DNA from 2 places in the Mixta sp. BE291 genome. Region 1 is predicted to be linked to the other one. Evidence: predicted binding sites of a transcription regulator. Region 1 holds the regulator's gene; the other holds the start of a gene.
What was found. The regulator sigma-54, encoded in region 1, starts transcription at its own class of promoters, with help from an activator protein. The targets are predictions, from matches to a motif close to GTTGGCACANNTTTCGCTNT.
Positions count from the first base shown of each region.

Region 1 (17,768 bases):
CCTCATCCATCAGCTTGTAAGGGTTGGTTTGGTCTGCCGCCGTTGCCGCCAGCGGTGCGATCACCAGCATCGCGACCATCAGTAAACGTTTAAACATACGTATAGCCTCTTAAGGTTGTACCGGGTTATCCGAAACAGGAGCCGCAGGCGCGTTGGGTTCCTGTTGGTTAGTGGATTTATCGTCGCCGCTCTTATACAGGAACTGACCAATCAGGTCCTCCAGCACCAGCGCTGACTTGGTATCCTGTAGCGTATCGCCATCCTTAAGAATGGCGGTGCCCATATCAGGATCGTCAAAACCTACGTTTAACGCCAGATACTGCTCACCCAGCAGCCCCTGGGTGCGAATCGCCAGCGAGCTGGTATCGGGCAGGTGATTGTATTTATCTTCAATTTGCATGGTGACACGCGGCAACAGCGATTTCTCGTCCAGCGAAATTTCCGTCACGCGGCCGATCACCACGCCGCCGATTTTAACCGGAGAGCTGGTTTTCAACCCGCCGATATTGTCGAAGGTGGCATAAAGCTTCCAGGTGGGCTCAGTGCCCAGCGATTTCACATCCGCGACGCGCAGGCAGAGAAACAGAACCGCGATCAACGCCAACAGCATGAACGCCCCAACGCCAATTTCACTTTTTTTCGTTTGCATTGTCTTAGTTCCCAAACATCAGTGCCGTCAGCACAAAATCTAATCCAAGTACTGCCAGTGAGGAGTGTACTACCGTACGCGTGGTGGCCCGGCTGATCCCTTCTGAGGTCGGAATCGCATCATAGCCATTAAACAACGCGATCCAGGTGACCGTAAGGGCAAACACCGCGCTCTTGATCAGGCAGTTAATAATATCGGTGCGGAAATCTACCGCGTTCTGCATCGCCGACCAGAAAAATCCAGTATCGATGCCTTTCCAGCTCACGCCTACCAGCGCCCCGCCCCAGATACCCACGGCGGTAAAAATCAGCGCCAGCAGCGGCATACTGATAAAGCCAGCCCAAAAGCGCGGCGAGATCACCCGCCGCAGCGGATCGACCGCCATCATCTCCATACTGGAAAGCTGCTCCGTGGCTTTCATCAGGCCAATTTCGGCGGTTAACGCCGATCCGGCGCGTCCGGCAAACAGCAGCGCCGTCACTACCGGCCCCAGCTCGCGCAGAAGCGACAGCGCCACCAGCATACCGAGACTGGTTTCCGCGCCGTAGGTAGTTAGCACCAGAAAGCCCTGCAACCCCAGCACCATGCCAATAAATAGCCCTGACACCAGAATAATCAGTAACGAGCGCACGCCTACGCTGTACAGCTGCTTTACCAGCAGCGGAGCGTGTTTACGAAATTGCGGTTTGCCGGCCAGCGCGTGAAACAGCATCAGACCGGCGCGGCCAAACGAGGCACAGGTTTGGATCCCCTGGCGACCCAGCAGCGCCAGCGCATTTAAAAACATCAGCTTATTAACTCCCTGAACCGGTCAAATCGGCAAAATAGTCACCGGCCGGATAGCGGAAAGGCACCGGCCCATCAGCAATCCCATCGATGAACTGGCGTACGCGTGCGTCAGGATTCTCCCGCAGCCCCTGCGTGGTTCCCTGAGCAATAATTTTTTGCCCTGCAACAATATAGGCGTAATCGGCGATGCTCAAGACTTCAGGCACATCATGTGAAACCACAATGCAGGTCATGCCCAGTGAATGATTCAGTTCATCTATCAGCTTCACCAGCACCCCCATGGTGATCGGATCCTGGCCGACAAACGGCTCGTCGAACATGATCAGATCCGGCTCCAGCGCAATCGCGCGCGCCAGCGCGGCGCGGCGCGCCATACCGCCGGAAAGCTCAGAAGGCATTAATTTGGCCGCGCCGCGCAGCCCTACGGCTTCCAGCTTCATCATAACCGTGCTGTGCAGCAGCGGCGCGGGCAAGCGCGTATGCTCCCGCAGCGGCCAGGCAACGTTTTCATAAACGTTAAGGTCGGTAAACAGCGCCCCGGACTGAAACAGCATGCTCATGCGTTTGCGCGTTTCATACAAACGCGAGCGGGAAAGCCGGGGAATATTTTCGCCGTCGAACCAGATATCACCGCTATCAGGCTGCAGCTGGCCGCCAATCAGGCGCAGTAACGTCGTTTTACCGATACCGGAAGGACCCATGATGGCGGTAACCTTCCCTTTGGGCACCGTTAACGAGATATTGTCGAAAATGGTGCGATTACCACGGGTAAAGCTTACCCCGTCGACCTCAACCAGATTCGTGGATGGCTGTTGCATTGATACCTCTGTTATCCATTTTAGGCGATGCAAATCATTTATGTTAATCACACCCTACTAACAATAGTCGCGAGTTTTGCAGAAATCAGACGCTTCATCATAGCGAAAACCGGCATATGTTTTACTTTTTGCTCGCAGACGGTCAAAATCATCACCATTCATTCTGTCGCCTGCAAAATGACGAGTCTGGCAAACCGACGAGTATAACCGATCCAAGGATTTTTCATGCTTTTAGCCGCTGCACTGTTAGTTATCGGTTTAGTTTTACTGGTCTATGGAGCCGATCGTTTAGTGTTTAGTGCCGCCATTCTCTGTCGCTCGCTGGGTATCCCTCCGCTGATTATCGGTATGACTATTGTCGGCATCGGCACCTCGCTGCCTGAGCTGATTGTCTCCGTTACGGCCGCCACGCATGGGCAGATGGATATGGCCGTTGGCACGGCGATGGGATCGAATATCACCAATATCCTGCTTATTCTTGGCGGCGCGGCGCTGCTGCATCCTTTAACGGTGCATTCCAATCTGGTGCGACGCGAGCTGCCGCTGATGCTGCTGGTAACGTTACTGGGCGGCCTTATGCTGTGTGATAGCCAGCTCAGCCGTATTGACGGCGTCGCGCTGCTGGCGTTTGCCCTGTTTTATCTGCTGTTTATTATTCGTATTGCCCGCCGTGCGGAACGCAATAACAGCGATACGCTGACGCGGGAGCAGCTGGCTGAGCTACCGCGTGATGATTCAGGCAATACGGTGGCTTTTTTATGGCTGGCGGTGGCGTTGATTATTTTACCAATGTCGACCCGCATGGTGATCGATAACGCCACGGTGATTGCCGACTATTTTGGCGTCAGCGAGCTGGTGATTGGCTTAACCATTATTTCAGTTGGCACCAGCCTGCCGGAGCTGGCAACCGTGATCGCGGGCGCATTAAAAGGGGAAGATGATATTGCCATCGGCAACCTTATCGGCTCCAACATTTATAATCTGGCTATTGTGCTCGGGCTCCCGGCATTGATTCAGCCCGGCGCGTTCGATAGCGCTGCTTTTGAGCGCGATTACTGGGTGATGCTGGGCGTCAGCGCCCTGTTTATGCTTATTTGCCTGCAGCGCAGCCGTCGTATTGGCCGTCGCGCCGGGGCAATTTTACTGGCCGGCTTTATTGCCTGGGTAGCGCTACTCTACCTGCAGCCATTTAGTCTCAACGGATAAAGGACTGAATATCAATGACTCACATCATGCTCGAGCCGGGATTTGATTTCCAGCAGGCCGGTAAAGAAGTGCTGGAAATTGAACGCCAGGGGCTGGAACAGCTCGATCAATACATCAATGATGATTTTACCCGCGCCTGCGAAATGATGTTTTATTGCCAGGGAAAAGTGGTGGTGATGGGCATGGGCAAATCGGGGCATATCGGCAAGAAAATGGCGGCAACCTTTGCCAGCACCGGCACCCCCGCTTTTTTTGTGCATCCCGCCGAAGCCAGCCACGGCGACCTGGGAATGGTCAGCAGCAGCGACATTGTGATCGCGATTTCCAACTCCGGCGAATCAAACGAAATCCAGGCGCTGATCCCGGTGCTGAAACGGCTGAAAGTGGCGCTGATTTGCATCACCAGCCGCCCGGACAGCAGCATGGCGCGTGCCGCGGATCTGCATCTGTGTGTTAAAGTACCGCACGAAGCGTGTCCGCTGGGCCTGGCGCCGACCTCCAGCACCACGGCGACGCTGGTCATGGGCGATGCGCTGGCGGTAGCCCTGCTGAAGGCGCGCGGCTTTACTGCCGAAGATTTTGCTCTTTCTCACCCTGGCGGCGCGCTGGGCCGTAAGCTGTTACTGCGCGTCAGTGATATTATGCACGGCGGCGATGAGATTCCCCATGTCACCCAGGAAGCCTCACTGCGTGATGCGCTACTGGAAATCACGCGCAAAAACCTCGGTATGACGGCGATTGTCGACGATCTGATGCATATCCAGGGGATTTTTACCGATGGCGATTTACGCCGCGTCTTTGATATGGGCATCGATTTTCAAAATGCCTCAATCGCCAGCGTCATGACGCCGGGCGGCATCCGCGTAAAACCCGGCATGCTGGCCGTGGATGCGCTAAACCTGATGCAAAATAAGCATATCACTGCCGTGATGGTCGCCGATGGCGATCGGTTGATCGGTATTGTACATATGCATGACATGCTGCGCGCAGGCGTAGTATAAACCGGATGGAAACAAGAATGAGGCAAGAAACAGACGTTGTGGAAACCTGCTACGGCGCGGTAAGCCAGGATGTCATCACACGCGCTGGTGCGATCCGCCTGCTGATCTGTGATGTTGATGGCGTCATGTCCGATGGCCTGATCTATATGGGCAACAGCGGCGAAGAGCTAAAAGCGTTTAACGTGCGCGACGGTTATGGCATCCGCTGCCTGCTGACCTCCGATATCGAAGTAGCCATTATTACCGGCCGTCGGGCTAAGCTGCTGGAAGATCGCTGCCAGACGCTGGGCATTACACATCTTTACCAGGGACAGTCCGATAAGCTTTTGGCCTTCCGGGAACTTCTGGATAAACTGTCGTTAACGCCCGATCAGGTTGCCTATATTGGCGACGATTTAATTGACTGGCCGGTGATGGCGCAGGTCGGCTTAAGCGTTGCCGTCGTTGATGCCCATCCGCTGCTGTTAGCGCGCGCCCGCTATGTCACCCGCATCGCCGGTGGACGCGGCGCCGTACGCGAAATCTGCGATCTTATTTTGATCGCCCAGGATAAGTTTGATGATGCCAAAGGGCAATCGGTATGAGTAAAACCAGGCGTTGGATAACGCTATTATTGACGTTGATTGCCATTATCTTGATCGGCTGGAACCTTACCGGTAACGACGACGATCGCGGTCAGGTGGAAACAAACGGCCAGGAACCCACCTATACCAGCGCGAATTCCAGTACCGTGGTTTATAACCCCACCGGCAGCCTGAGCTATAAGCTGGTGTCGGATAAGGTGACCTACTTTTCCGCCGATGAGATCAGCTGGTTTGATAATCCGCTGATGACCACCTACGACGAAAATAAGATCCCGGCCTGGTCAGTACGCGCCGACAAGGCCAAACTGACAAAAGATCGCATGCTCTATCTCTATGGTCACGTTGAAGTGAACAGCCTGGCTAAAGATGCCCAGCTTGAGCGAATCAAGACCGATAATGCGCAGGTAAACCTGGTGACGCAGGATGTGATGTCCAACGACCAGGTCACTCTTTATGGCCGCAGCTTTAATTCCACTGGTATGAAGATGCGCGGTAATTTACGGACGAAAACGGCCGAGCTGATTGAAAAGGTCAAAACAAATTATGAAATCAATGAACAACCAAAGCCTTAAATTGTTGCTACTCGGCACGCTGCTGGCCGCCAGCATTCCGGCCTTTGCCTTAACCGGCGACTCGGAAAAGCCGGTTAACATCGACTCAGCCAATCAGGCGCTGGATATGCAGGGCAATGTCGCCACCTTTACCGGCAACGTAATCGTGACCCAGGGTTCGATTAAAATTACCGCCGATAAGGTGGTGGTCACGCGTCCCGGCGGCGACAGCCAAAAAACCATTGTGGATGCCTATGGCAACCCGGCTACCTTTTATCAGCTACAGGATGATGGCAAACCGGTAAAAGGCCATGCGGCAAAAATGCGTTATGAGCTGGCGAAAGATTTCGTTGAGCTTACCGGCAATGCCTATATCGAGCAGCTGGACAGCAATGTCAAAGGCGACCGCATCACTTATCTGGTTAAAGAGCAGAAAATGCAGGCCTTTAGCCAGGGCAATAACAAGCGTGTCACAACGGTGCTGGTGCCTTCGCAGTTGCAGGACAAACCCGCTTCCTCCCCCAGCCAACAGAAGAGCCGCTGATCCCTATGGCAACACTTATCGCTGAAAATCTGGCAAAAGCTTATAAAGGCCGTCGCGTCGTCGAAGATGTCAGTCTGCAGGTTAAATCAGGCGAAATCGTCGGCCTGCTCGGCCCGAACGGGGCGGGCAAAACTACCACGTTTTATATGGTGGTGGGGATTGTGCCGCGTGATGCGGGGCGTATCGTTATCGATGAAGAAGATATCAGTATTCTGCCGCTGCACGCCCGCGCCCGACGCGGCATTGGCTACCTGCCGCAGGAAGCCTCGATCTTTCGTCGTCTGAGCGTCTATGACAACCTGATGGCCGTGCTGCAGATCCGTGACGATCTCACCACCGAGCAGCGTGAAGATCGCGCCAAAGAGCTGATGGAAGAGTTCCATATTGAGCATCTGCGCAATAGTCTCGGCCAGGCGCTGTCGGGCGGCGAGCGCCGTCGTGTTGAAATCGCGCGTGCGCTGGCGGCGAATCCTAAATTTATCCTGCTGGATGAGCCCTTTGCCGGTGTTGACCCCATTTCCGTTATCGATATCAAAAAGATTATCGAGCATCTGCGCGACAGCGGGCTGGGCGTACTGATCACCGACCATAACGTGCGTGAAACGCTGGCGGTGTGCGAACGCGCCTACATCGTCAGTCAGGGGCGTTTAATCGCCCATGGGACGCCGGAAGCGATCCTCGCCGACGAACAAGTGAAACGTGTCTACTTGGGTGAAGAGTTCAGACTCTGATATGGTGTCAGTTATCACGGTGTTTTATCAGGAATCTTTATTCTGAATATGAAGCAAGGTTTGCAACTCAGGCTCAGTCAACAGCTGGCGATGACGCCGCAGCTACAGCAGGCGATTCGTTTGCTGCAGCTTTCTACGCTGGAACTGCAACAGGAGATACAGCTGGCGCTGGAGAGTAATCCGTTGCTTGAGCAGACCGATATCCATGAGGAAGTCGACACACGCGAGTATGCCGAGAGCGAAGCGCTCGATACGCGTGAGGCGCTTGAGCAGAAGGATATGCCGGAAGAGTTGCCGCTGGATGCCACCTGGGACGAAATCTATACCGCCGGGACGCCGTCAGGCACCGGCAATGATTATCGTGATGATGAGCTACCGGTTTATCAGGGCGAGACCACGCAAACCTTGCAGGATTACCTGATGTGGCAGGTGGAGCTGACGCCGTTTAGCGATACCGATCGCGCGATTGCCACCTCAATTGTCGATGCCATTGACGATACTGGCTATTTGACCGTGACGCTGGATGAGATCCGCGACAGCATCGGCGATGAGGATGTGGCGCTGGATGAGGTCGAAGCGGTGCTGAAGCGCGTTCAGCGTTTCGATCCGGTTGGCGTCGGCGCGCGTAACCTGCGTGACTGCCTGCTGGTGCAGCTTTCGCAATTCACGCGCGATACGCCTTTTCTTGCTGAGGCGCAGCTGATTGTCGATCACTATCTCGATCTGCTGGCGAACCATGACTTCCGCAGCCTGATGCGCGTGACGCGCCTGAAAGAAGAGGTGCTGAAAGCCGCGCTGGCGCTGATTCAGTCGCTGGATCCACGCCCTGGTCAGTCAGTTAACACCCGCGAGCCAGAATATGTCATTCCTGATGTGCTGGTGCGTAAAGCGGGCAACCGCTGGACGGTTGAGTTAAACGGCGACAGCGTGCCCCGCCTGCAAATCAATCAGCAATATGCCGCGCTGGGCAGCTCAGCGCGTAGCGACAGCGATAGTCAGTTTATCCGCACCAATTTGCAGGATGCGAAATGGCTGATTAAAAGTCTGGAAAGCCGCAACGATACGCTGTTAAAAGTCACGCGCTGCATTGTTGAGCAGCAGCAGGCTTTTTTTGAACAGGGCGAAGAATTTATGCGTCCGATGGTGCTGGCCGATATTGCGCAGGCCGTTGATATGCATGAATCCACCATTTCCCGCGTTACCACGCAAAAATATCTGCACAGCCCACGCGGCATTTTCGAACTGAAATACTTTTTCTCCAGCCATGTGAATACCGAAGGCGGCGGCGAAGCGTCGTCCACCGCCATTCGTGCGCTGGTGAAAAAGCTGATCTCGGCGGAAAACCCCGCCAAACCGCTAAGCGACAGTAAGCTGACCAGCATGTTGTCTGAACAAGGCATTATGGTGGCGCGCCGCACCGTCGCGAAGTACCGCGAGTCTTTATCCATCCCGCCATCAAACCAGCGCAAACAATTGGTTTGATCATCACTGAGAAGGAAGACGCTATGCAACTCAATATTACCGGGCAACACGTTGAAATCACGACCGCTTTACGTGATTTTGTGAACACCAAATTTGCCAAGCTGGCGCAATATTCCGACCGAATAACCCAGGTTCATATTGTGCTAAAGGTAGAAAGAGTGCAGCAAATAGCGGAGGCGACGGTGCATGTCAGCGGCGGCGAGCTGCACGCAACGTCGGAAGCTGATGATATGTACGCGGCGATTGATGGCTTAATTGATAAGTTGGCGCGCCAGCTAACCAAACATAAAGACAAGTTAAAACAACACTAATCTTCACACCGCTGAAGGAAAAACAGGTCGTTACGTTGCCGGATACGGTAACATGCGCAGACCGGGGGCGAGCTTTTTCGCCCCGTTTTTCCATTCACGCAGGCTGGCGAAGTTTTTGCTGCTTTTCTCGTTGCAAGACGCGTAAAGTAGCGCGATATGCCAGTAAATGTGAACACGCAAGTGAAACTATGATGAATAACGAACTCTCACTGGAACTCAGCTCTGTACTTAGTCTTGACTGTACCCGCAGCGGCGTGCATTGCCAGAGTAAAAAGCGGGCACTGGAAATCATCAGTGAACTGGCCGCCAAACAGCTCAACCTGCCCCATCAGACAGTTTTTGAAGCTATTCTGACGCGCGAACGCATGGGCAGTACCGGCATCGGTAACGGTATTGCTATCCCTCATGGCAAGCTGGAAGAGGATACGCTGCGTGCCGTTGGCGTGTTTATCCGCCTCGATCAACCTATTGCTTTTGACGCCATTGATAACCAGCCGGTGGATTTGCTGTTTGCCTTGCTGGTACCGGCGGATCAATGTAAAACACATCTACATACCCTTTCACTGGTAGCAAAACGACTGGCTGACAAAACCGTTTGCCGTCGTTTGCGGGCTGCGCAAAGCGATGAAGAGCTGTATGAAATCATCACGGCGCCGCCAGAAGAAAATCACTAATTAGTCAGCTTGCACTTTTGCCCGTGCCGGGTTGCCTGGTTATCACGGGTTGAATGGGGAGATAACTTAATGGTGCTGATGATCGTCAGCGGTCGTTCAGGCTCAGGGAAATCCGTCGCGTTACGCGCGCTGGAAGATATGGGTTTTTATTGTGTCGATAACCTGCCGGTCACGTTATTGCCGGAGCTGGCAAGCTCGCTGGTCGAACGCAATATTTCTGCGGCGGTCAGTATTGATGTCCGCAATATGCCGGAATCGCCAGACGTGCTGGAAAAAGCGTTAACCAGCCTGCCCAATAGCTTTTCACCTCAGCTGCTGTTTCTGGATGCCGATCGCAATACCTTGATCCGCCGCTACAGCGACACGCGTCGTCTGCATCCGCTCTCCAGTAAAAATCTTTCGCTGGAAAGCGCCATTGATGAAGAGAACGATCTGTTAGAGCCGTTACGCTCACGCGCCGATCTGATTGTTGATACCTCGGAAATGTCGGTGCATGAATTAGCGGAAATGTTGCGTACCCGCCTGCTCGGCAAACGCGAGCGTGAACTGACCATGGTGTTCGAGTCGTTTGGCTACAAGCACGGTATTCCTATCGATGCCGATTACGTGTTTGACGTGCGCTTTCTGCCGAACCCCCATTGGGATCCAAAGCTGCGCCCGATGACCGGCCTTGATCGTCCCGTGGCCGCCTTCCTCGATCGCCATACGGAAGTACATAACTTTATCTATCAGACGCGCAGTTATCTGGAACTCTGGCTGCCAATGCTGGAAACCAATAATCGCAGCTACTTAACCGTCGCCATTGGCTGTACTGGCGGTAAGCATCGTTCTGTTTATATTGCCGAACAGTTAGCGGATTACTTCCGCTCACGCGGGAAAAATGTTCAGTCCCGCCATCGTACGCTGGAAAAACGCAAATCATGACCGTCAGGCAAACCGTTGAAATCAAAAATAAGTTGGGCATGCATGCGCGCCCGGCCATGAAGCTGTTTGAGCTGGTACAAAGTTTTGATGCTGAAGTGCTGCTACGCAATGAGGCGGGCACCGAAGCTGAAGCCAGCAGCGTTATCGCCCTGTTGATGCTCGATTCGGCTAAAGGCGGTCATATTGAGATTGAAGCCAGCGGCCCGCAGGAGCAACAGGCGCTGGCCGCCGTGATCGAACTGTTTGAGGCGGGTTTCGACGAAGAGTAACGTTACAGTTTATGCTGTTGGATAAATCTCACGCCGCCCAGCTGACGCATCTGCCGCATAATCCACGCCTGACGCTGACGCACATAGCCTGAAGGCGCATCGGCGCGAAAGCGCAGCGGGTTCGGCAGCACCGCCGCCAGCAGCGCCGCCTCTGATAGCGTTAGCTGGCTGGCGGATTTATGAAAATAGCGCTGTGAAGCGGCTTCCACGCCATAGATGCCATCGCCAAATTCAGCAATATTTAAATAGACGGTAATAATACGCTTTTTGCTCCACACGCTCTCCAGCCCCAGCGTGAGTCCCGCCTCCAGCCCTTTACGCAGCCAGCTGCGCCCATCCCACAGAAACAAATTTTTCGCCGTTTGCTGCGATAATGTGGAAGCGCCACGCATACGGCCGTTCTGATTATCGAGCACCGATTCAATCGCTTCGACATCAAAACCCCAATGAGACGGAAATTTTTGATCTTCAGCGGCAATCACCGCCAGCGGCATCCATGGCGAAATCTTATCTCTGGCGACCCAGTCAGAATGCGCAACCCAGGAAAAATCACCGCTTAGCCACGCCGAAACCTGACGTTCTGCCATAACGGCGGAAAACGGCACCGGCAAAAAGGCAAAAAGTGCAATGCCTGCCAGCCAGACGCCAACGATAGCGATCACCACGCGCGCCAGCCAGCGCCGGGTTATGCTTAGGATCCCCCCTTTATTTTTCTTCATTTTCTCTCTTCCATTACTGTTTTTTTCACTTATTAATCACGGTTGTTATTGCTTTCTTTTGCCCGGTCAGCCGCAGGCGTAAACGTCGCTAAAAAACGGTTTTTTCTCTCTTTATTTTCTGATTCATAAGTTCAGAGCTTGTAAAATTCTTGTTACATCAAAGAGTTCCGCCTCGAAGGAATCGGTTCCAAAGTTTAACCCCTTTGCTACTTTATGGCGAATAGGCCAAAAAATGCGCTGGTGAATCATCAGAAAAAACATTTAAATAATTTATAATTAGGGTGATAAACCAACATCAGAAAGGGCAAAAACACAAAATTAACTGAAGTAAATTACGCTATAACCAGCGCTAAGATCTCCTTTTCGCTCTTTTAATTGATCTTTTTTGTGCCTTTGTTTACAAGTCATTACTGGCAAGTAAATAATACACCTTAAGCCCCATGGCGGCGCTATTTACCTCCGTTTCTCCACTATTACCCCAGCGGGATAAAACCTTTAAATCTAGTTACTTAAATAGATAACAGCACAAACTAAATCAGGGGTTCCTGATAAAAAGGGATAACTTAAGCCTGGCTTCTTAAGATGCAAAGATTTTTGCAATGAAATCCTTTACAAAAACTCGAATTGACGCCAAGATAGGGCCTCAGTTAATTCCTTACTTGACTGTGTTAGCAAATTAATGTTTTCTGTATGCAGACGCTGGCGCACATCACATATTTTAATGAATCATTTAACAGATACGTTGAGATTTGCTAAGGTGTGACAAAGCGTTACCCAATACCATGCTTGTGCCGCTTGTTAACTCTTTTAAGAAATGGCCTGAGCAAACCTTTTCCCTGGTGTTGGCGCAGTATTCGCGCACCCCGGCACAAGCCGGGGTCATTTTTTTCAACGTCCCGCTTCCTGTTGTTCAATCCATTCACGTAATACGGCTACATCGTGCCGCCACTCCTGGTTGAGTTCGTCAATCCATTCCTGAACGTTATCCCACCATGCAGGCAATTCCGGACTTTGGATCTGTTTCGCTAACTGTTGCAGATGCTGTAAACCAACCGAACCCGCCGCACCTTTGATTTTGTGCCCTTCTTCAGCGATGCCCTTTTGATCGCGCGCCATCATGTTGGAATCCAGCACCGCCAGATAACCCGGCATTAGCTGTTCAAACATATCCAGGCTACGGGTAATCAGGGAGGGACCCACCAGATCGATATATTGCTCCAGCATCGGCAGATCAAGTAACGACAGCTTCTTATCATCCAGCTGCGCGTGCGGTTCGCTTAGCGCGCTCTCCTGATAGTCCCAAAACTTTTTGATCATCGCGGTTAAGGCTGGCACCGCCAGCGGTTTACTGAGCACATCATCCATGCCGACATCCAGATACTCTTTTTTATCTTTCAGAACGTTTGCCGTCAGCGCCACCAGCGGCGGTAACCGCTGCCCGCTAAAACGTTGATGGATCGCGCGCGCCACGTCCAGGCCGGTCATATCCGGCAGCTGAATATCCAGCAGCACCAGATCAAACTCATCAGGATCGAACATATCCAGCGCCGCCTGGCCAGTCATCGCGACCTCAACGCTGTTTCCCAGCTTCTCTAACACCGAACGCGCGACAATAACGTTTAACTCAATATCCTCCACCAGCAGCACATGCAGCGCAGGCAGCGGCATCTCATCCGCTGGCATCTCATCTTCTACTTCTTCTGCAATTTGCGGCGCGCTCAGCGTTACCGTAAAGCAGGCGCCCTCACCCGGCTGGCTGCGCACAGTGATATCGCCTCCCATCGCCTGAGCCAGACGGCGCGACACCGCCAGGCCAATGCCGGTGCCGGTCGCCGGTTTACCGCCGTGCTGATCTTTCACCTGATAGTACATTGCAAAGATTTTGTCCTGCTCATCCAGCGGGATGCCCATCCCTGAGTCTTCCACTTCAAAGCGCAGCGTTTCCGCTTCGTAGGCCACGCGCACGATGATTTCACCCTGTTGCGTAAACTTCACCGCGTTGCCAATCAGGTTCCACAAAATCTGCCGCAGGCGCGTGCCGTCGGCGATGATTTTATGCGGCAGCGGAAGCCGCGGTTGCAGGACAAATTTCAATCCTTTCGGCTGGGCCAGCAGGCCGGAGAGGTTTTCGAGATCGGCAAGGAAACCGGTAAAGTCGAGCGGCTGGTTATCAAGCTGTACCTTGCGGCGTTCGATTTTATCCATCTCAATGACATCATTAAAAATATTGCCCAGGGTGATGGCGGAGACATGAATGGTTTTAAGGTATTTCAGCTGTTCCTGATTAAGGTCAGTATCCAGCAGAATACGGCTAAGCCCAACGATACCGTTCAGCGGCGTACGCAGCTCATGGCTGATGGTTGAGATAAAGGTGGTCTTCTCACGGCTGGCGCTCTCCAGCGCATCCTGATAGCGCTTACGCTCCGTAATATCGCGTCCAAAGCCCATCAGGCCGCTGCGTTTGCCCACGCGGTCATAATAGGGCACTTTACGAATTTCAAAGCAGGCCTTGCGCCCATCGGGATATTGCAGCCACTGTTCATAGGTCAGGGAAACGTTATGGCGGAACACCTTCTCATCGGTTTCCAATACCTTGGTCGCTGCGTCTTCATCGTAAACATCTTTTGGCGTCAGGCCGATCAGCTGTTTTTCGCTTTTTCCGGTCAGCAGCTCCATTGCCCGGTTGCAGCCGGAAAACTGCTGATCGATATTGCGGTAAAACACCAGATCCGGCGAAGCATCAAGGAAAGATCGCAGGAAAGAGGATTGCTGCTCCAGTTCGATTTGCGCCTGTTCACGGCGCGCCATTTCCTCTTTTAGCTTATCCACCACCAGTAAACGCGCCTCTTCCGCTTTGATACGGTCGGCGATCTCCTGGTTAAGCTGGCTGATGGTTTGCTTCATCTGCTGGTTCAGTTCCAGGTCGCGGTGACGCATCTCTCCCAGCTTATCCACCAGCCGGGCCAGCCGCTGGCGCGACTCTTCCAGCTGCTCCACGACCACCGACAAGAAGTAGACCGCCCAGGGGGTAATCAACAGCCCAAAAAAAACGGAGCGCACCATATCAATGCTTTCCACATGACCGCGCAGCAGCATGGTGACCGCCATCTGCACCACCATCGCCAGCACAACCAGCGCCGACGCCAACAGCAGTGAAAAGCGTATCAACCCCAGCTTTACCATTAAATCGACATAATATTGCGCCAACAGACGAATTTGTTTCATATCAGCTTCCTTCCGAGTCTCTTTTTCCATCATAACCCACTTTACCGCCAGCGGGACGTGGCAAGCTCAAACTCACGTTCACCAGAAAAATAGTCGGGACTGCACGATTAAAGTGCAAACAAAGCCTGTTTTCATCGCTAATCAATGTTAGCAATTTAAAAACGTTGACTATTTTATGGAGTCGCATACATTGAAAGACCCTGTTTCCACACGCTGCTTTTTCTCACTCCGCTGCTTTTCAAGGCAATGCCCGTGCAATGTCTTCCGCTTTCTTTTATCGCAACGAATAATCATTCAGATTAAGAAGATTTTTAGTCATTATTGGCTTAATTAATTTTCCTTATGTTGTCGCGTTGATTCCGGTAAAAAAACCAACATAAGAAAAACAGATGCATTCGGCACTCCACAGGATTTTAATAGCAGATAATACTGTAATACGCGCCAGCTCTAGCATGGTGCAGCGATTTGACCGCTGCACTATAGTGAGACAGCTCACATTCCATAATGAGGCAGGCCATCGCTTCCCGGCACAAAAAAACCGTTAAATTTCTTTAAAAACAATAAATTAACTAAACAAAGCCTGAAAAAGCATAAGTAAGAACGCTATTTGACCTCTTTACGCTTTCCCGATAAGTTGGAAATCCGCTGGAAGCTTTTCGGATGGGTGTTCCACTCATCATATTTATGCAGTAATTGAGATTCCCTCTGAAACAAGTCCGCAATACTTGTGACACCGATGCCTGAGGCTATGAATGGGAGCAAGCGACACGTGCGCGTACAGACGCAATCCTGCCGCCAGCCCTTTCTACGCCTGCCATCGGCGACGGGAATCCGCAGAGCCTGGGGAGGTTCACTGAAATGTTGTACGATAAATCCCTTGAAAAGGATAACTGTGGTTTCGGCCTGATCGCTCATATTGAAGGCGAACCCAGCCATAAAGTAGTGCGCACCGCGATTCACGCCCTGGCTCGTATGCAGCATCGTGGCGCTATTCTCGCCGATGGTAAAACCGGCGACGGCTGCGGCCTGCTGTTACAAAAACCCGATCGTTTTTTCCGTATCGTTGCCCAGGAACAAAACTGGCGTTTAGCGAAAAACTACGCGGTCGGTATGCTATTCCTGAGCCAGGATGATGAGCAAGCCCGCGTCAGCCGTCGCATTGTCGAAGAAGAAGTGCTGCGCGAAACCCTCTCCGTGGTGGGCTGGCGCGATGTGCCGACCAATCAGGATGTGCTGGGCGAAATCGCCCTCTCCTCTCTGCCGCGTATTGAACAAATTTTTATCAACGCCCCTGCTGGCTGGCGTCCACGTGATATGGAACGTCGCCTGTATATGGCGCGTCGCCGCATTGAAAAACGCATTGAAGCGCTGGGCGATAAAGAGTTCTACGTCTGTAGCTTCTCTAATCAGGTCAATATTTATAAAGGTCTCTGTATGCCGGCTGACCTGCCGCGCTTCTACCTTGACCTGGCGGACCTGCGTCTGGAATCGGCCATTTGCCTGTTCCATCAGCGCTTCTCCACCAATACCGTGCCGCGCTGGCCGCTGGCTCAGCCGTTCCGCTATATGGCGCACAACGGTGAAATTAATACCATCGCGGGCAACCGTCAGTGGGCACGCGCCCGCGCCTATAAATTCCAGACGCCGCTGATCCCTGACTTGCAGGATGCCGCTCCGTTTGTCAATGAAACCGGCTCCGACTCCAGCTCAATGGATAACATGCTGGAGCTGTTTCTCAGCGGCGGAATGGATTTGATCCGTGCGATGCGTCTGCTGGTGCCGCCAGCCTGGCAAAACAATCCGAATATGGATCCTGAGCTGCGCGCCTTCTTTGACTTTAACTCCATGCATATGGAACCGTGGGACGGCCCGGCGGGCATCGTGATGTCTGATGGTCGCTACGCCGCCTGTAACCTCGACCGTAACGGCCTGCGTCCGGCGCGCTATGTCATTACTAAAGACAAGCTGATCACCTGCGCGTCTGAAGTCGGTATCTGGGATTACCAGCCCGATGAAGTGCTGGAAAAAGGTCGCGTCGGGCCTGGCGAACTGATGGTTATCGATACCCGCGCGGGCCGCATTCTGCATTCCGCTGAGACGGATAACGATCTGAAAAGTCGTCATCCCTATCAGTCATGGATGGAGAAAAACGTTAAGCGCCTGGTGCCGTTCGAGGATCTTTCCGGCGATCAGGTTGGCAGCCGCGAACTGGACGATGTCACGCTGGCGACCTATCAGAAACAGTTCGCCTACAGCAGCGAAGAGCTGGATCAGATCATCCGCGTGCTGGGTGAAAACGGCCAGGAAGCGGTTGGCTCCATGGGCGATGATACGCCGTTCGCCGTGCTCTCCAGCCGTCCACGCATTATTTATGACTATTTCCGCCAGCAGTTCGCCCAGGTGACGAACCCGCCGATCGATCCGCTGCGCGAAAACCATGTTATGTCGCTGGCGACCAGCATCGGTCGTGAAATGAATGTCTTCTGCGAAGCGGAAGGCCAGGCGCATCGCGTCTCGTTTAAATCGCCGATTCTGCTCTATTCTGACTTCCGTCAGTTGACCACGCTGGAAGGGGAATACTACCGCGCCGACACGCTGGACTGCACCTTCAACCCGGCGGAACAGACGCTGGAAGCGACCATGCATCAGTTGTGCGATCGGGCGGAAAGCATGGTGCGTAACGGTACGGTGCTGCTGGTGCTTTCTGACCGCGCCATTGCTGAACATCGTCTGCCGGTTCCGGCGCCGATGGCGGTGGGCGCAATCCAGGCGCGTCTGGTGGAGAAAAACCTGCGTTGTGACGCCAACATCATTGTTGAAACCGCCAGCGCGCGCGACCCGCACCATTTCGCCGTGCTGTTAGGCTTCGGCGCGACCGCTATCTACCCTTATCTCGCCTATGAATCCCTGGCGAAAATGGCCGACAGCGGCGTGATTGAAAAAGATTACCGTACGCTGATGCTGAACTACCGTAACGGCATCAACAAAGGTCTGTACAAAATCATGTCCAAAATGGGCATCTCCACCATCGCCTCTTACCGCTGCTCTAAGCTGTTCGAAGCGGTTGGCCTGCATAAAGATGTCTCCTCGCTCTGTTTCCAGGGCGTGGTCAGCCGGATTAATGGCGCTAACTTTGCTGATTTCCAGCAGGACCTGGTCAACCTGGCGAAACGCGCCTGGCTGCAGCGTAAGCCGCTCGATCAGGGCGGGCTGCTGAAGTATGTGCATGGCGGGGAATATCACGCCTATAACCCGGACGTGGTGGCAACGCTGCAGAAAGCGGTACAGAGC
Region 1 is NZ_JAVDXN010000003.1:489,280-507,047, forward strand. It holds gene mlaC (phospholipid-binding protein MlaC) at 1-97, opposite strand, end outside; gene mlaD (outer membrane lipid asymmetry maintenance protein MlaD) at 110-649, opposite strand; gene mlaE (lipid asymmetry maintenance ABC transporter permease subunit MlaE) at 654-1,436, opposite strand; gene mlaF (phospholipid ABC transporter ATP-binding protein MlaF) at 1,444-2,256, opposite strand; gene J2X14_RS09850 (calcium/sodium antiporter) at 2,482-3,462, shown strand; gene kdsD (arabinose-5-phosphate isomerase KdsD) at 3,477-4,463, shown strand; gene kdsC (3-deoxy-manno-octulosonate-8-phosphatase KdsC) at 4,481-5,047, shown strand; gene lptC (LPS export ABC transporter periplasmic protein LptC) at 5,044-5,619, shown strand; gene lptA (lipopolysaccharide ABC transporter substrate-binding protein LptA) at 5,591-6,142, shown strand; gene lptB (LPS export ABC transporter ATP-binding protein) at 6,148-6,873, shown strand; gene rpoN (RNA polymerase factor sigma-54) at 6,922-8,355, shown strand; gene hpf (ribosome hibernation promoting factor) at 8,379-8,666, shown strand; gene ptsN (PTS IIA-like nitrogen regulatory protein PtsN) at 8,858-9,340, shown strand; gene rapZ (RNase adapter RapZ) at 9,410-10,264, shown strand; gene npr (PTS phosphocarrier protein NPr) at 10,261-10,533, shown strand; gene mtgA (monofunctional biosynthetic peptidoglycan transglycosylase) at 10,536-11,252, opposite strand; gene arcB (aerobic respiration two-component sensor histidine kinase ArcB) at 12,141-14,477, opposite strand; gene gltB (glutamate synthase large subunit) at 15,336-17,768, shown strand, end outside.

Region 2 (15,065 bases), on a different contig from region 1:
AGTTAACCACGATGAGCAAACCAGTCCGGCACCACCTGCGCATCGGTGACCTGCACAGCGGTGATGCCCAGCTGCCGCGCGGCTTCGATATTTTCCAGATTATCATCAAAGAAAACGGCGTTGTCGGCGCTAACGCCCTCTTCCTGCAACACGTGCTGAAAAATACGCGCTTCCGGTTTGCGCATGCCTAAATCTTGCGACAGATAGAGCTTATCAGCCGCCTGCTGCACGTCCGGATACTGTGACGGCCAATAGCTACAGTGCAGTCGGTTGGTATTAGAGAGAATCACCACCCGCTCGCCACGCGCGCGCAGCTGTTGCATCAGGGCGATAACGTCATGACGCAGGCCGACAAAAACGGCCTGCCAGCCCGCCGTAAATTGTTCATAGCTGAGCGCGATATCCAGTTCGGCGCAGATCTTCGCCGCGAATTCCTCGTCGCTGATTTCGCCACGCTCATGCTGTTCAAAGCTTTCGCCCATCTGAAAGCGGCTTTGTAGCATCGCCAGCGGCACGCGGCCCAGATCGCTCCAGACGCCCAGTACCCGGCTAAAATCGATATCGACGATGACGTTACCCAGATCAAAGATATAAAGCATGGCCATCTCCTTTCGTCCCGTTGAGCTATTCACTCTAGCGATAAAACAGCAGGCTGAACAGGGCATGAAAGAAAGGATGAAAAAATGAGCGACGCGCGTACAACGCAAGGGAAAGGAAAAATCAGGCAGCAGAAGTAAAAATGGCCCCTTGCGGGGCCATTTAACGGCTTTTATGCACGCTGTAGCGAGACGTTAAACGTCTTTGCTGCCGCGTGAAGCGCGTTTACGATCGTTTTCCGTCAGGTGACGTTTACGAATACGTACGGAGGTCGGCGTTACTTCAACCAGTTCGTCATCATCGATGAACTCGATAGCCTGCTCCAGCGTCATCTTGATCGGCGGTACCAGCGTAGTCGCTTCGTCCGTACCCGATGCACGCATGTTGGTCAGTTTTTTACCGGTCAGACAGTTTACGGTCAGGTCGTTAGAGCGGCTGTGAATGCCGATAATCTGCCCTTCGTAAACTTCTGCGCCGTGACCCAGGAACAGCTTGCCGCGATCCTGCAGACCAAACAGTGCGAAGGCAACTGCCTTGCCCTGGCCGTTAGAGATCAGCACGCCGTTCTGACGCTGACCCACTTCGCCCGGACGCACGTCGTCGTAGTGGCTGAAGGTGGAGTACAGCAGGCCAGTACCGGAAGTCATGGTCATGAATTCGTTACGGAAACCGATCAGACCACGGCTTGGGATCACGTAGTCAAGACGTACGCGGCCTTTGCCATCCGGGTCCATGTTTTTCATGTCGCCTTTACGCTCGCCCATCGCCTGCATAACCGCGCCCTGATGCTGTTCTTCGATATCCAGCGTCACGTTTTCAAACGGTTCCTGCTTACGACCGTCAACTTCGCGGAAGATAACTTTCGGACGGGATACCGCCAGCTCAAAGCCTTCACGACGCATGTTTTCGATCAGTACGGAGAGGTGCAGCTCGCCACGACCGGAAACACGGAACGCATCCGCATCTTCGGTTTCTTCAACGCGCAGCGCAACGTTGTGTACCAGCTCTTTCTTCAGACGATCCAGGATCTGACGTGAAGTAACGTATTTACCTTCTTTACCGCAGAACGGCGAGGTGTTGACGTTAAAGAACATGGTTACGGTCGGCTCATCGACGCTCAGCGGCGGCAGCGCTTCTACATTCTGCGTATCGCAGATGGTATCAGAGATGTTCAGCTCGCCCAGACCGGTGATCGCGATGATGTCGCCCGCTTCAGCCAGATCGGTATCGATACGCTCCAGACCCAGGTGGCCCAGCACTTTACCGACTTTCGCGTTACGCGTTTTGCCTTCGCTATCGATAATCGTAACCTGCTGGTTCGGTTTTACCTTACCACGCTTGATACGACCGATACCGATTACGCCCAGGTAGTTGTTGTAGTCCAGCTGGGAGATTTGCATCTGCAGCGGGCCGTCCAGGTCAACGTTTGGTGCCGGAACGTGTTCAACAATTGCCTGGTACAGCGGGGTCATGTCGTCGGCCATTTCAGAATGGTCGGCGCCAGCGATACCCTGCAGTGCAGAAGCGTAAATAATCGGGAAATCGAGCTGCTCGTCGGTCGCGTCGAGGTTAACGAACAGGTCGAACACCTGATCAACAACCCAGTCAGGACGTGCGCCCGGACGGTCGATTTTGTTGATAACCACGATCGGTTTCAGGCCATGAGCAAAGGCTTTCTTGGTCACGAAACGCGTCTGCGGCATAGGGCCGTCCATCGCGTCGACAACCAGCAGCACTGAATCAACCATGGACATTACGCGCTCAACTTCACCACCGAAGTCGGCGTGTCCCGGGGTATCAACGATGTTGATACGATAGTCGTTCCATTTGATGGCGGTATTTTTCGCGAGGATGGTAATCCCACGCTCTTTCTCCAAATCGTTGGAGTCCATTACACGCTCAGTTGCTTCAGTACGGGCATCAAAAGTACCAGACTGTTGCAGCAGTTTGTCGACCAGGGTGGTTTTCCCATGGTCAACGTGCGCAATAATGGCGATGTTACGCAAATTTTCGATCACAGCTTTGCCTCAGGCATTAGAAATAGCGCGCTATTGTACACGGATTAATCGAAGGACTGAACAGGATCACAAATATCAAAGAAAGAATGCTGCAAGGCTTGCCTTAAACACCACTTTCAGTGCAAAAAATGCACCCGATTGCTCAACTGCACCATAACAGTGCTCAAACTCCACTCAATTGCACTATAATGGTGCGCGATATCCATCATGGTGCATCCCTCGTGTGACGAGAGCGCGTATAATAGCGCTTTTTGGCCAGAATAAAAAAGTTGGCACAAAATTCGCTTTAATCTGCTTAAGCCAAAACGACAGTTTCCACAACGGTTGATAGCTTGTCTGAGTACTTAGTTGCCCGCTGTACGCCAATCTTTACGCGTCTGGCAGCCTGAAGTTCTCTTTCCACGACGACAATGACAATTACCAGGAGAGTTGAGTATGTCTGCTGAACACGTTCTCTCGATGATGAACGAACACGAAGTAAAGTTTGTTGACCTGCGTTTTACCGATACCAAAGGTAAAGAACAGCACGTGACGATTCCGGCGCATCAGGTCAACGCAGACTTTTTCGAAGAAGGCAAAATGTTCGATGGCTCCTCCATCGGCGGCTGGAAAGGCATTAATGAATCAGACATGGTGCTGATGCCGGACGCAACCACTGCCGTGCTCGATCCGTTCTTCGAAGACTCTACGCTTATCATCCGTTGTGACATCCTTGAGCCAGGCACCATGCAGGGCTATGACCGCGACCCGCGTTCTATCGCCAAGCGTGCTGAAGATTTCCTGCGCTCTTCCGGCATCGCCGACACCGTACTGTTTGGCCCTGAGCCAGAATTCTTCCTGTTTGACGATATCCGTTTCGGCAGCAGCACTTCCGGCTCCCATGTTGCTATCGATGATATCGAAGCGGCCTGGAACACCGGCAAAGAATATGAAGGCGGCAACAAAGGTCACCGTCCGGGTCTGAAAGGCGGCTACTTCCCGGTTCCGCCGGTTGATTCCGCACAGGACATCCGTTCTGCCATGTGTTTAACCATGGAGCAGATGGGTCTGGTGGTTGAAGCGCATCACCACGAAGTGGCTACCGCTGGTCAGAACGAAGTGGCTACCCGTTTCAACACCATGGTGAAGAAAGCGGACGAAATCCAGATCTACAAATATGTCGTGCATAACGTCGCGCACGCCTGGGGCAAAACCGCCACCTTTATGCCGAAGCCGATGTATGGCGATAACGGTTCCGGCATGCACTGCCACATGTCTCTGTCAAAAGGCGGCACCAACCTGTTCGCTGGCGACAAATATGGCGGCCTGTCTGAAATGGCGCTGTTCTATATCGGCGGCGTCATCAAGCACGCTAAAGCCATCAACGCCCTGGCAAACCCAACCACCAACTCCTACAAGCGTCTGGTGCCGGGTTACGAAGCGCCGGTGATGCTGGCCTACTCTGCGCGTAACCGCTCCGCCTCAATCCGTATTCCGGTGGTTTCCAGCCCGAAAGCCCGCCGTATCGAAGCGCGCTTCCCGGATCCAGCGGCTAACCCGTATCTGGCGTTTGCTGCGCTGCTGATGGCTGGCCTGGACGGCATCATCAATAAAATTCATCCTGGCGACGCGATGGATAAAAACCTCTATGACCTGCCGCCGGAAGAAGAAGCTGAAATTCCAAAAGTGGCCGGTTCGCTGGAAGAAGCGCTGAACGCGCTGAACGAAGACCGCGAGTTCCTGACCCGTGGCGGCGTGTTCACCGATGAAGCGATTGAAGCCTACATCGAGCTGCGTAAGTCTGAAATGGATCGCGTGCGCATGACGCCGCATCCGGTAGAGTTTGAGCTTTACTACAGCGTTTAATGGTTTGAGTTTTGTTGCCGTGGAAACTTTTAGCCCATCTTCGGATGGGCTTTTTTCTCCACCTTACCAACGGTCGGAATGTCGCGTTATCAAAGCCGAAACTATAATGCACTAAAATGGTGCAGGAGAACGCTGTATGGCAACTGGCCTGTTGCCCGATGCCGGGCAGATTCTCAATTCCCTGATTAACAGTATCTTGCTGATTGATGATGAGCTGGTTATCCATTACGCCAATCCAGCGGCGCAGCAGCTGTTAGCGCAAAGTTCCCGTAAGCTTTTTGGCACGCCGCTGCCGGAGCTGATGGGCTATTTCTCTTTGAATATTGCCGTTATGCAAGAAAGCCTGGCTGCGGGTCAGGGGTTTACCGACAGCGAAGTAACGCTGGTGGTGGATGGACGCGCCCATATTATGTCGCTGACGGCGCAGCGGTTGCCGGACGGCCTGATTCTGCTGGAAATGGCGCCGATGGATAATCAACGTCGCCTCAGTCAGGAGCAGATCCAGCATGCGCAGCAGGTTGCGGCGCGCGATCTGGTGCGCGGGCTGGCCCATGAAATTAAAAACCCGCTGGGCGGACTGCGCGGCGCAGCACAGCTGCTGGCGAAAGCCTTGCCCGATCCGTCGCTGACGGAATATACCAAAGTGATTATTGAGCAAGCCGATCGGCTGCGTAACCTGGTGGACCGCCTGTTAGGGCCGCAGCAGCCGGGGATGCACGTCACGCAAAGTATTCATCAGGTGGCGGAGCGTGTAGTAAATCTGGTCAAGATGGAGCTGCCGCAGAATATCACTCTGGTACGTGATTACGATCCCAGCCTGCCGGAGCTGCCGCACGATCCCGACCAGATAGAACAGGTTTTACTGAATGTGGTACGCAATGCGCTACAGGCGCTGGGCGAAGCAGGCGGCACCATTACCTTGCGCACCCGCACCGCTTTTCAGCTTACGCTGCACGGCACCCGTTACCGGCTGGTGGCGCGGATTGACGTGGAGGATGACGGGCCAGGCATTCCAACACAGCTACAGGATACGCTGTTCTACCCTATGGTGAGCGGCAGAGAGGGCGGCACCGGGCTGGGCCTTTCCATCGCCCGCAGCCTGATCGATCAGCATTGCGGAAAAATAGAATTTAGCAGTTGGCCAGGCCATACCGAATTTTCGATTTACCTGCCGATTCGTAAGTAGAGGTTTCTATGCAACGAGGGATAGTTTGGGTCGTCGATGACGATAGCTCCATCCGCTGGGTGCTTGAACGCGCACTTACTGGGGCCGGTTTAAGCTGTGCCACTTTTGACAGTGGCAATGACGTGCTGGACGCGCTCGCCAGCAAAACGCCAGACGTTTTATTGTCAGATATCCGTATGCCTGGCATGGATGGCCTGGCGTTACTAAAACAAATTAAACAGCGGCATCCGATGCTACCGGTCATCATAATGACGGCGCACTCCGATCTGGATGCGGCAGTCAGCGCTTATCAACAGGGCGCTTTTGATTATTTGCCCAAGCCGTTTGATATTGATGAAGCCGTCGCGCTGGTGGATCGCGCCATCAGCCATTATCAGGAGCAGCAGCAGCCGCGCGATCGGCCAGTCAGCGGCCCGACAACCGATATTATTGGCGAAGCGCCCGCAATGCAGGATGTTTTCCGCATTATCGGCCGGCTTTCACGCTCTTCCATTAGCGTGCTGATTAACGGTGAATCGGGAACCGGCAAAGAGTTGGTGGCGCACGCATTACATCGCCACAGCCCGCGCGCTAAAGCCCCTTTTATTGCGCTGAATATGGCGGCAATCCCGAAAGACCTGATTGAGTCGGAGCTGTTCGGCCATGAAAAAGGCGCATTTACCGGCGCAAATCAGATCCGGCAGGGACGTTTTGAACAGGCGGACGGCGGGACACTGTTTCTGGATGAAATCGGCGATATGCCGCTGGATGTGCAAACGCGTCTGCTACGCGTGCTGGCGGACGGGCAATTTTACCGCGTCGGCGGCTATGCGCCGGTGAAAGTCGATGTGCGTATTATTGCGGCAACGCACCAGAATCTGGAGCTGCGCGTCCAGCAAGGAAAGTTCAGGGAAGATCTGTTCCATCGCCTGAACGTGATTCGCGTACATCTGCCGCCGCTGCGCGAGCGACGGGAAGATATTCCACGGCTGGCGCGTTATTTCCTGCAGGTTGCCGCGCGTGAACTGGGCGTGGAAGCCAAGATCCTGCATGCGGAGACCGAAGCGGCGCTGACGCGTTTGCACTGGTCCGGTAACGTGCGCCAGCTGGAGAATACCTGCCGCTGGCTGACGGTGATGGCCGCAGGTCAGGAGGTGCTGATTCAGGATCTGCCGCCTGAGCTGTTTGAGAGCACCACCAGCGATACGGCGGCGCAATCACTGCCCGATAGCTGGGCCACGCTGTTAGCGCAATGGGCCGATCGGGCGCTGCGTTCCGGTCATCAAAATTTACTCTCTGAAGCACAGCCGGAGATGGAGCGCACGTTGCTTACTACGGCGCTGCGCCATACGCAAGGGCACAAGCAGGAAGCGGCGCGCCTGCTGGGCTGGGGACGTAATACCCTGACGCGCAAGCTGAAAGAACTGGGCATGGAGTAAGCGGAAAAAAGCCTGTTTTTTGCACAATACTTGCGCTTTGCTCTTTACACCTCGATGCCGTTCAGTATCATTTTGAGCGGTTATCGGGAGGCTTATCATGCTCGAATCGCTGTTGATCTCATTGAGCGCTGCTGGTGATGCAGCTGTCGGTCACTCACCGCAAACTGCGTTAGCGGCGGTGCTGTGTGCCGTAATGGTTAATTTTTTCAGTTAACAAAAAGGCCGGTCTGCACCGGCCTTTTGTTGTTCCGCATGGTTAGATCACACGCGAGAATTGCTGCTGTCGCGCCTTCTGCCGCATATAAACATCAAAGCACATGCAGATATTACGAATCAGCAAGCGCCCTTTTGGCGTCACTTGCAGGCCGTCCTTGTGTATCTCCACCAGCCCATCCGCCGCCAGCGGCGCAAGCAAGGCCAGATCGTCGGCAAAATAGTCGGTGAAGGTGATGCCGCTCGCCGCTTCAATGTCGCGAAATGAGAGCGAAAAGTTACAGATAAGCGCTTTGATCACCTCACGGCGCAGGCAGTCATCCTGGCTGAGCGTTAGCCCGCGCCATAAGGCGTTCCCCTGCTGTTCTACGCTGGCGTAGTAGGCTTTCAAATCTTTTTGGTTTTGTGCATAGCAGTCGCCCAGCATACTAATAGCCGACACGCCCATGCCCAGCAGATCGGTCTCGCCCTGCGTGGTGTAACCCTGAAAATTGCGATGCAGTCTCCCTTCGCGCTGCGCAATAGCCAGTTCATCATCCGGGCGGGCGAAATGATCCATCCCGATATAGTGATAACCCTGCGCGGTCAGCGTGGCGATCGTTTGTTGCAGGATCACCAGCTTTTGTCCCGGGCTGGGCAGCTCCTCATCTTTGATTTTCCGCTGAGCGGCAAACAGCGTCGGCAAGTGCGCATAGTTAAATACGCTCAGGCGATCGGGCCGCAAGGTGGCCACCTTCTGTAAGGTATAGTCGAAGCTTTCCGGCGTTTGCATCGGCAGGCCGTAGATCAGATCGATATTGCTGGAGGTGAAGCCCAGTTCGCGCGCCCGCGCGATCAGCGCAAAAATAAAGGTTTCATCCTGAACGCGGTTGACGCGCTCCTGCACCACCTTGTTGAAATCCTGCACGCCCATGCTCAGGCGATTAAAGCCCAGCGCCCGCAGATGATCGAGAATATCTAATTCCAGCTCACGCGGATCAATCTCAATGGAGATCTCCACCTCGCTGTTGAAATGAAAGCATTCACGTAGCACCGCCATTAAGCGACTCAGCTGCGCCTTGCTTAACCAGGTTGGCGTGCCGCCGCCCCAGTGCATCTGGGTAACGGTTCTGTCACGGAATAGCGCTGCGCGCTGGCGAATTTCTTGCTCCAGCACATCCAGATAACGATCGCCTTTATGCATCTGGCGCGTTACCTGCTTATTGCAGCCGCAAAAATAACAAAGGCGATGGCAGAAAGGGATATGGAGATAAAGAGAAAGCGGCCGCGTGGGATAGCGCTGGGCAGCCTGCTGAAAGGCCGCTTCGCTCCAGCCTTCAGTAAATTCCAGCGCGGTGGGATAAGAGGTATAGCGCGGCCCGGCATAGTTGTATTTCTCGATCAGGGCCTGATCCCACTCGGTTAACGGCATTGACATGTTCACTCCTTCCATTTACGACGCCTTACGGGCCGCGTCAAGGGCAAGGAGGCCTGGCGCTGCCGGTTAGCGGTAGCACGGCGCAAGCGTGATTTCAGCTGCGTCAGGCGGCGTAGTTTAACAAACAGCCAAAACAGATAACATGCCAATAAAATGGCGATAATTGATCCAGGCCAAAACATAAGCGAATACCCGGCTGACGGGAGAGGCGCTTTCGTCCGTTCCCGTCAATTTAGAGCGGCGAGCTTATTTCTCGCCTTTCAGCAGACGATACATATCTTCATCTGCTTCATCTTCTTCTTCATCGTCCAGACCAATACCGAGCTGCTCCATCAGAACATCAATACGGTCCAGCGTCTGATCGAGCCACGCCTGATCCTGCGCCGACAGCACTTCGCCGTTTTCCAGGCGATCCAGCAGTGCGTCAAGACGCTCGTCATTTTCCAGCATCGCCAGTTCTTCTGTCGGTTCCATTAACGGCTTCTGCTCAACGGGCGCTTTTTTGATCGGCTTCGCAACGGCAACGCCCTCTTTTAATAACGGCACCGGTTTTTTACTGCCGATACGCGGGTCTTTCTCTTTCGCCGCACCGTTTTTGCTGTTCTGAGCGGTAACAGGATTCGCGCGGCTACCTGCTGCATGGCCGCGACGCTTTTTGTCGCGCTTACGATCGCGCGCTTCCTGATTTTTGTCTTCGTGCGATTTGCGTTTCACTTTTGGCGCAGCGCTACTTTGTGGCTTATGTGCAGGTTTCATGATCGTTTATCCGGGGTTTTTCTTTAGTATAGAATTGCGGCGGAATCTAGCAGAAAGCGCACAAAGAAAAAAGGCGGCAGGTCACCCTGTCGCCTTTTTTCGTACCTTCCGTAGAAGGACAACCTTCCTTTTACGTCCCTGATGCAGTCAACGTCCCGGTTTTTCCGTATGCATTACGCTCTCACCCTGAGCGTTTCCTTTTCCGTGACGGCGCATTCCTGGCACCTTGTCCTGTTCCTGGCTCTTTGTTTTCCTGACTATTCCCTGAGCGCTTCATCCTGAAGTGAGCCATCCAAACTCTGTGAATTACTTTAGACGAATAAGCAAAACTCACAAGGTACCTAAAGGATTTCTGAAACCTTTTTTTACATGATTCAGTCTAATAATTTGAATATGAAAGAAAAATTAATTGGCTCGACGTTTAAAAACGTCAATAACTGGCAATAATTATGGCAAATATCTTACAATTTTTTTAGTCAACCGTCCCGGGAAGCGCTTTACGTGCTTTAAGGGTATAATCACGCCATTAAACTCAATGAACTCTCCAGGAGTTACTATTTTGTCTGGCTGGAATTATCACGTCACCCATTTCGTTACCAGCGCCCCCGATATTCGTCACCTTCCGGCTGACGTCGGTATTGAAGTGGCATTTGCAGGCCGCTCTAATGCAGGTAAATCCAGCGCTCTGAATACGCTGACTAACCAAAAAAGCCTGGCGCGCACCAGTAAAACGCCTGGCCGTACGCAGCTGATTAACCTGTTTCAGGTTGAGGAAGGTATCCGTCTGGTCGATTTACCGGGCTACGGATACGCTGAAGTCCCGGAAGAGATGAAGCGGAAATGGCAGCACGCATTAGGCGAATATTTACAGAAGCGCGAATGCCTGAAAGGTCTGGTGGTGCTGATGGATATCCGTCACCCGCTTAAGGATCTCGATCAGCAAATGATTCAATGGGCAGTACAAAGCCAAATCCCAGTGCTGGTGCTGCTTACCAAAGCCGATAAGCTGGCGTCAGGCGCACGTAAAAGTCAGCTGAATATGGTGCGCGAGGCCTCAATGGCCTTTATGGGCGATGTACAGGTAGAAATGTTCTCTTCGTTGAAGAAAATGGGTGTTGATAAATTACGCCTGAAGCTGGATAGCTGGTTTAGCGCACAGGATGACGCGCCGGTCGAAGAAGAGGGGCAATAATCCCTGTGGGCGCGTAGCGAATTACGCGCCCTTTTTTTGCCGAACGCCCAATAAAAAACGCCCCAGTCACAGAATGACTGGGGCGGCTAATATTCAGCCAAATCCGATTACGTGAAGTAAAAGGTCTGAAAGATAGAACATCTTACCTCTGTACCCTACGCCGTAAACTTTACCTGATTTTTTCTGACCGACAAAGAATTTTTTGTAGTTAATTTTCATAAAACAGCAGTTTTTTCTTAACAGCCGTCACATAAACAGCGTATGGATGTAGCTTAATTACCAAAAAAGTGTTTGAGCGCCATAACGTTAGCATTTAAGTAACGACATGATGTTAACAGGCTCGTTCTTCCGGCATAGCGGCTATGCCAGAAGAGCGCCCACATCAGAGGCTTAGTGCGCCTGATCCCAGTTATCGCCCACGCCAATATCTACGCGCAGCGGCACATCCAGGTTCATGCTGTTTTCCATCAGCTGACGGATTTTTTCGCTGGCCTGTTCTATATCCTGCTCGTTGATTTCAAATACCAGTTCATCGTGAACCTGCATAATCATCGTGACCTGCGGCGCATCAGGCGCTTGCAGCCAGGCATCAACGTCAATCATGGCCCGCTTGATGATATCTGCCGCCGTGCCCTGCATCGGTGCGTTAATCGCCGCACGCTCTGCCGCTTTGCGACGAATCGCGTTGGCCGATTTAATATCTGGCAGCCACAGCCGACGTCCATCCAGCGTAGAAACATAGCCCTGTTCAGAGGCCTGTTTGCGCGTGTTTTCCATATACTGCAACACGCCCGGATAGCGCTCAAAGTAGCGATCCATATAAACTTTCGCTTCGCCCGCGTTAATATTCAGCTGACGGGATAAGCCAAACGCGCTCATGCCATAAATCAAACCGAAGTTAATCGCTTTCGCGCTGCGACGCTGCTCGTTAGTGACCTTATCAACGCTGACGCCAAAAACCTCCGCTGCGGTCGCGCGGTGAATATCCTGCCCTTCGGCAAAAGCGGTCAGCAGCCCTTTGTCCTGTGACAGATGCGCCATGATGCGCAGCTCGATCTGCGAATAGTCAGCCGCGACGATGCGACGGCCTTCCGGCGCGATAAAGGCCTGACGAATACGCCGCCCTTCTTCATTACGCACCGGAATATTTTGCAAGTTCGGATCGGTAGAGGAGAGACGACCGGTTGCCGTTACCGCCTGCTGGTAAGAAGTGTGCACTCGCCCCGTCCGCGGATTAATCATCTGCGGCAGTTTATCGGTATAGGTCGATTTCAGTTTGGACAACCCGCGATGCTCAAGGATAACTTTGGGCAACGGATAGTCCAGCGCCAGCTCCGCCAGCACTTCTTCGCTGGTCGATGGCGCGCCGCCCGGCGTTTTCTTGGTTGGCTTGATGCCCTGTTTTTCAAACAGAATGGTTTGCAGCTGTTTGGTTGACGAGAGGTTAAACGGCTCGCCCGCCAGCTCGTGCGCTTTCTCTTCCAGCTCTTTCAAGCGAGCGGTTAACTCCTGCGAGTGCTTAGCCAGAATATGCTGATCGATAAGTACGCCATTACGCTCGATACGCGAGATCACCGTTAACAGCGGCATTTCGATCTTTTCAAAAACGTGCTTCGGCCCCGCCTCTTTTTCCAGCTCCGGCCACATTTTTAAATGCAGCTGTAGCGTGACATCCGCATCTTCCGCCGCGTAATGCCCCGCCTGCTCCAGGGCGATCTGGTTGAAGGTGAGTTGATTTTTACCTTTACCAGCGATGTCGGTGAAGGTCACCGTTTTATGGTTGAGCCAGCGCGCCGCCAGGCTATCCATATCATGCTTACCGACTACGGTATTCAGCATATAGGATTCGAGCATGGTATCGAATTTAATCCCGCCCAGTTCGATATCGTAGTTTTTCAGCACGCTACGATCGAACTTAAGGTTTTGCCCCACTTTCAACGCGCGGTTGTCTTCCAGCAGCGGCTTGAGCTGCGCCAGAACCGCATCGCGATCCAGCTGATCGGGCGCATCCAGATAATCATGCGCAACCGGCAGGTAGGCGGCTTCACCCGGTGCCACGGCAAAAGATAAGCCGATAATATTGGCGGTTAAGGTATCCAGCGAATCGGTTTCCAGATCGAAGGCAAAGAGTGAACTCTGCTTCAGCTTATCCAGCCAGCTGTCGAACGTTTCCTGATCGAGGATCGTGACGTAGCCATCGGAAGAAAGCACGCTAACGCTTTCCGGCTGCGGTGCCGCCTCTTCTGCCAGCGCCTTTTGCGCGCCACCGTTGCTTTTCCGTCCCTGCAACCATTTACCCTCTTGCAGATCGGTGATCCAGCGGCGGAATTCATAGTGGCGGAACAGGCCAAGCAGCGTTTCAACATCCGGCTCGTTGACGTTCAGCTGTTCACAGCCGACATCAAGCTCGACATCGGTTTTGATCGTCGCCAGCTGATAGGAAAGCAGCGCAACCTCTTTGTTCTGCTCCAGCTTGGCCGCCATGGTTTTCGCGCCACGGAAGCTAAGATCGGCGATTTTATCCAGGTTGTCATAAAGCGTGGTGATACTGCCTAAACCTTGTAGCAGCGCCTGCGCGGTTTTCTCACCTACGCCCGGTACACCCGGAATGTTATCGGATGAGTCGCCCATCAACGCCAGGAAATCAATAATCAGTTCCGGCGGCACGCCGAATTTATCCTGAACCTCTTCCGGCCCAAGGATAGCGTTGTTCATGGTGTTGATAAGCGTGATGTTTGGCGTAACCAGCTGCGCCATATCTTTATCGCCAGTGCTGATTAATACCGCTCGCCCTTGCTTCTCTGCCTGCAACGCCAGCGTGCCGATAACATCATCAGCCTCTACGCCGGAAACCGCCAACAGCGGCAATCCCATCGCCCGCACCATATTGTGCAACGGCTCAATTTGCGCGCGCAGATCGTCCGGCATTGGCGGACGATGGGATTTATAGTGCTCAAATAACTCGTCACGGAACGTTTTGCCCTTCGCATCGAAGACCACTGCTACATGGCTGGGTTGATACTGCAGCAGCAAGCTACGCAGCATGTTCAGCACGCCGTACATCGCTCCGGTAGGTTCCCCGACACTGTTGGTAAGCGGCGGAAAAGCATGATAAGCGCGATAAAGGTAGGAAGATCCATCTACCAGAATCAGAGGGTTTTCTGCAATTTGAGCCATAAGTTTCACGTTCCAGGATGATCGTTGGTATGGCATAAGGATGCCACATGATGCCGACAAATATGAAATAACCTGGCGGGAAGTTTAGAGAAGGCTCGGAAAACAATAACCGGATGCGGCGTGCTCGCCTGTGGATAACTTTGTGTGCAAAAATACTAACGTATTGTTATTTACGTAAATAGACAATGCCCGCTAAAAATTATCCTTTTTCTATCAACCATTTGGATCAAGAAAACGATCGAGACCCAGGAAAAGTCAAAATAGATCAAATGTGGATATAAATATTAGCGATCCTTTTTTGATCGCCGAACCGTTATTAATTTATCTCTGAAAGCCCCGATCCTTCCCTGTTTACTTTTTCAGCAATGACTGCGGGAAAGTATACGCCAGAAATAAAAAGACGCCGGGCTAACCCAGCGTCTTTTTTAGATCGTTTTTACTGTTTTTCTACCAGGAATTTTACAACGTTGGCATATTGCTGAACGAAGTTATCCATTGAGCTGGTATCCAGGCCGCCGTTGTTAACCATATATTTGCCATTAACAAACATCGCCGGTACACCGCGCAGATCAACATCTGCCGCCGCTTTTTGCTGCTGGGCAACTAACGCTTTTACTGCAAAGCTATTCCAGGCCGCATCGTAATCTTCTGGCTTAATACCCGCCGCTTTCACAAATGCCTCTTTCAGGCTGGCAGGATCGGTGATGGTTTGGTTTTTCTGAATGCCTTCAAAAATAGGCGCAGTAACCTGATCTTCAACGCCCAGCGCCATTGCAACCGCCCAGGCATGGGTCACGATCGGGCCTAAGTCGCCGCCGAGGAAATCGACATGATATTTGGTGACTTTAACGCCTTCCGGCAACGTTTTCTTTACGGCGTCGCCGACGTGATAAATTTCTTCAAACTGATAGCAGTGCGGACAGAAAAAGGAGAAGAACTCCATTACCTGCGGCTTACCGGCAACCGGCTTATCCAGCGTAACGTATTGTTGGCCGTCATTGAACTGCGCAGCTGAGGCACTGAACGCCAGTACGAGACCGACCAGCGCAAGCCATAATTTTTTCATTTCGAGACTCTCTCCATAATCAAACATCAATATTCAGGCATTAACCGCAGTGGCGGTTGCTGTAATACGGTATTTTGCTCTTTGAAGGACGCGATTTGTCTGCGCCAAAAATCTTCTTCCGTCATCCACGGAAAGCTACGCGGAAAAGCAGGATCCTGCCAGCGTCGAACAATCCACGCC
Region 2 is NZ_JAVDXN010000009.1:114,369-129,433, forward strand. It holds gene yihX (glucose-1-phosphatase) at 3-599, opposite strand; gene typA (ribosome-dependent GTPase TypA) at 792-2,615, opposite strand; gene glnA (glutamate--ammonia ligase) at 3,051-4,460, shown strand; gene glnL (nitrogen regulation protein NR(II)) at 4,597-5,646, shown strand; gene glnG (nitrogen regulation protein NR(I)) at 5,655-7,064, shown strand; gene J2X14_RS18185 (YshB family small membrane protein) at 7,162-7,278, shown strand; gene hemN (oxygen-independent coproporphyrinogen III oxidase) at 7,321-8,694, opposite strand; gene yihI (Der GTPase-activating protein YihI) at 8,941-9,453, opposite strand; gene yihA (ribosome biogenesis GTP-binding protein YihA/YsxC) at 9,986-10,642, shown strand; gene spfP (small protein SpfP) at 10,736-10,783, opposite strand; gene polA (DNA polymerase I) at 11,033-13,819, opposite strand; gene dsbA (thiol:disulfide interchange protein DsbA) at 14,256-14,885, opposite strand; gene J2X14_RS18215 (serine/threonine protein kinase) at 14,912-15,065, opposite strand, start outside.
Region 2: the regulator sigma-54 is predicted to act here: its motif matches at 2,884-2,903, upstream of glnA (glutamate--ammonia ligase).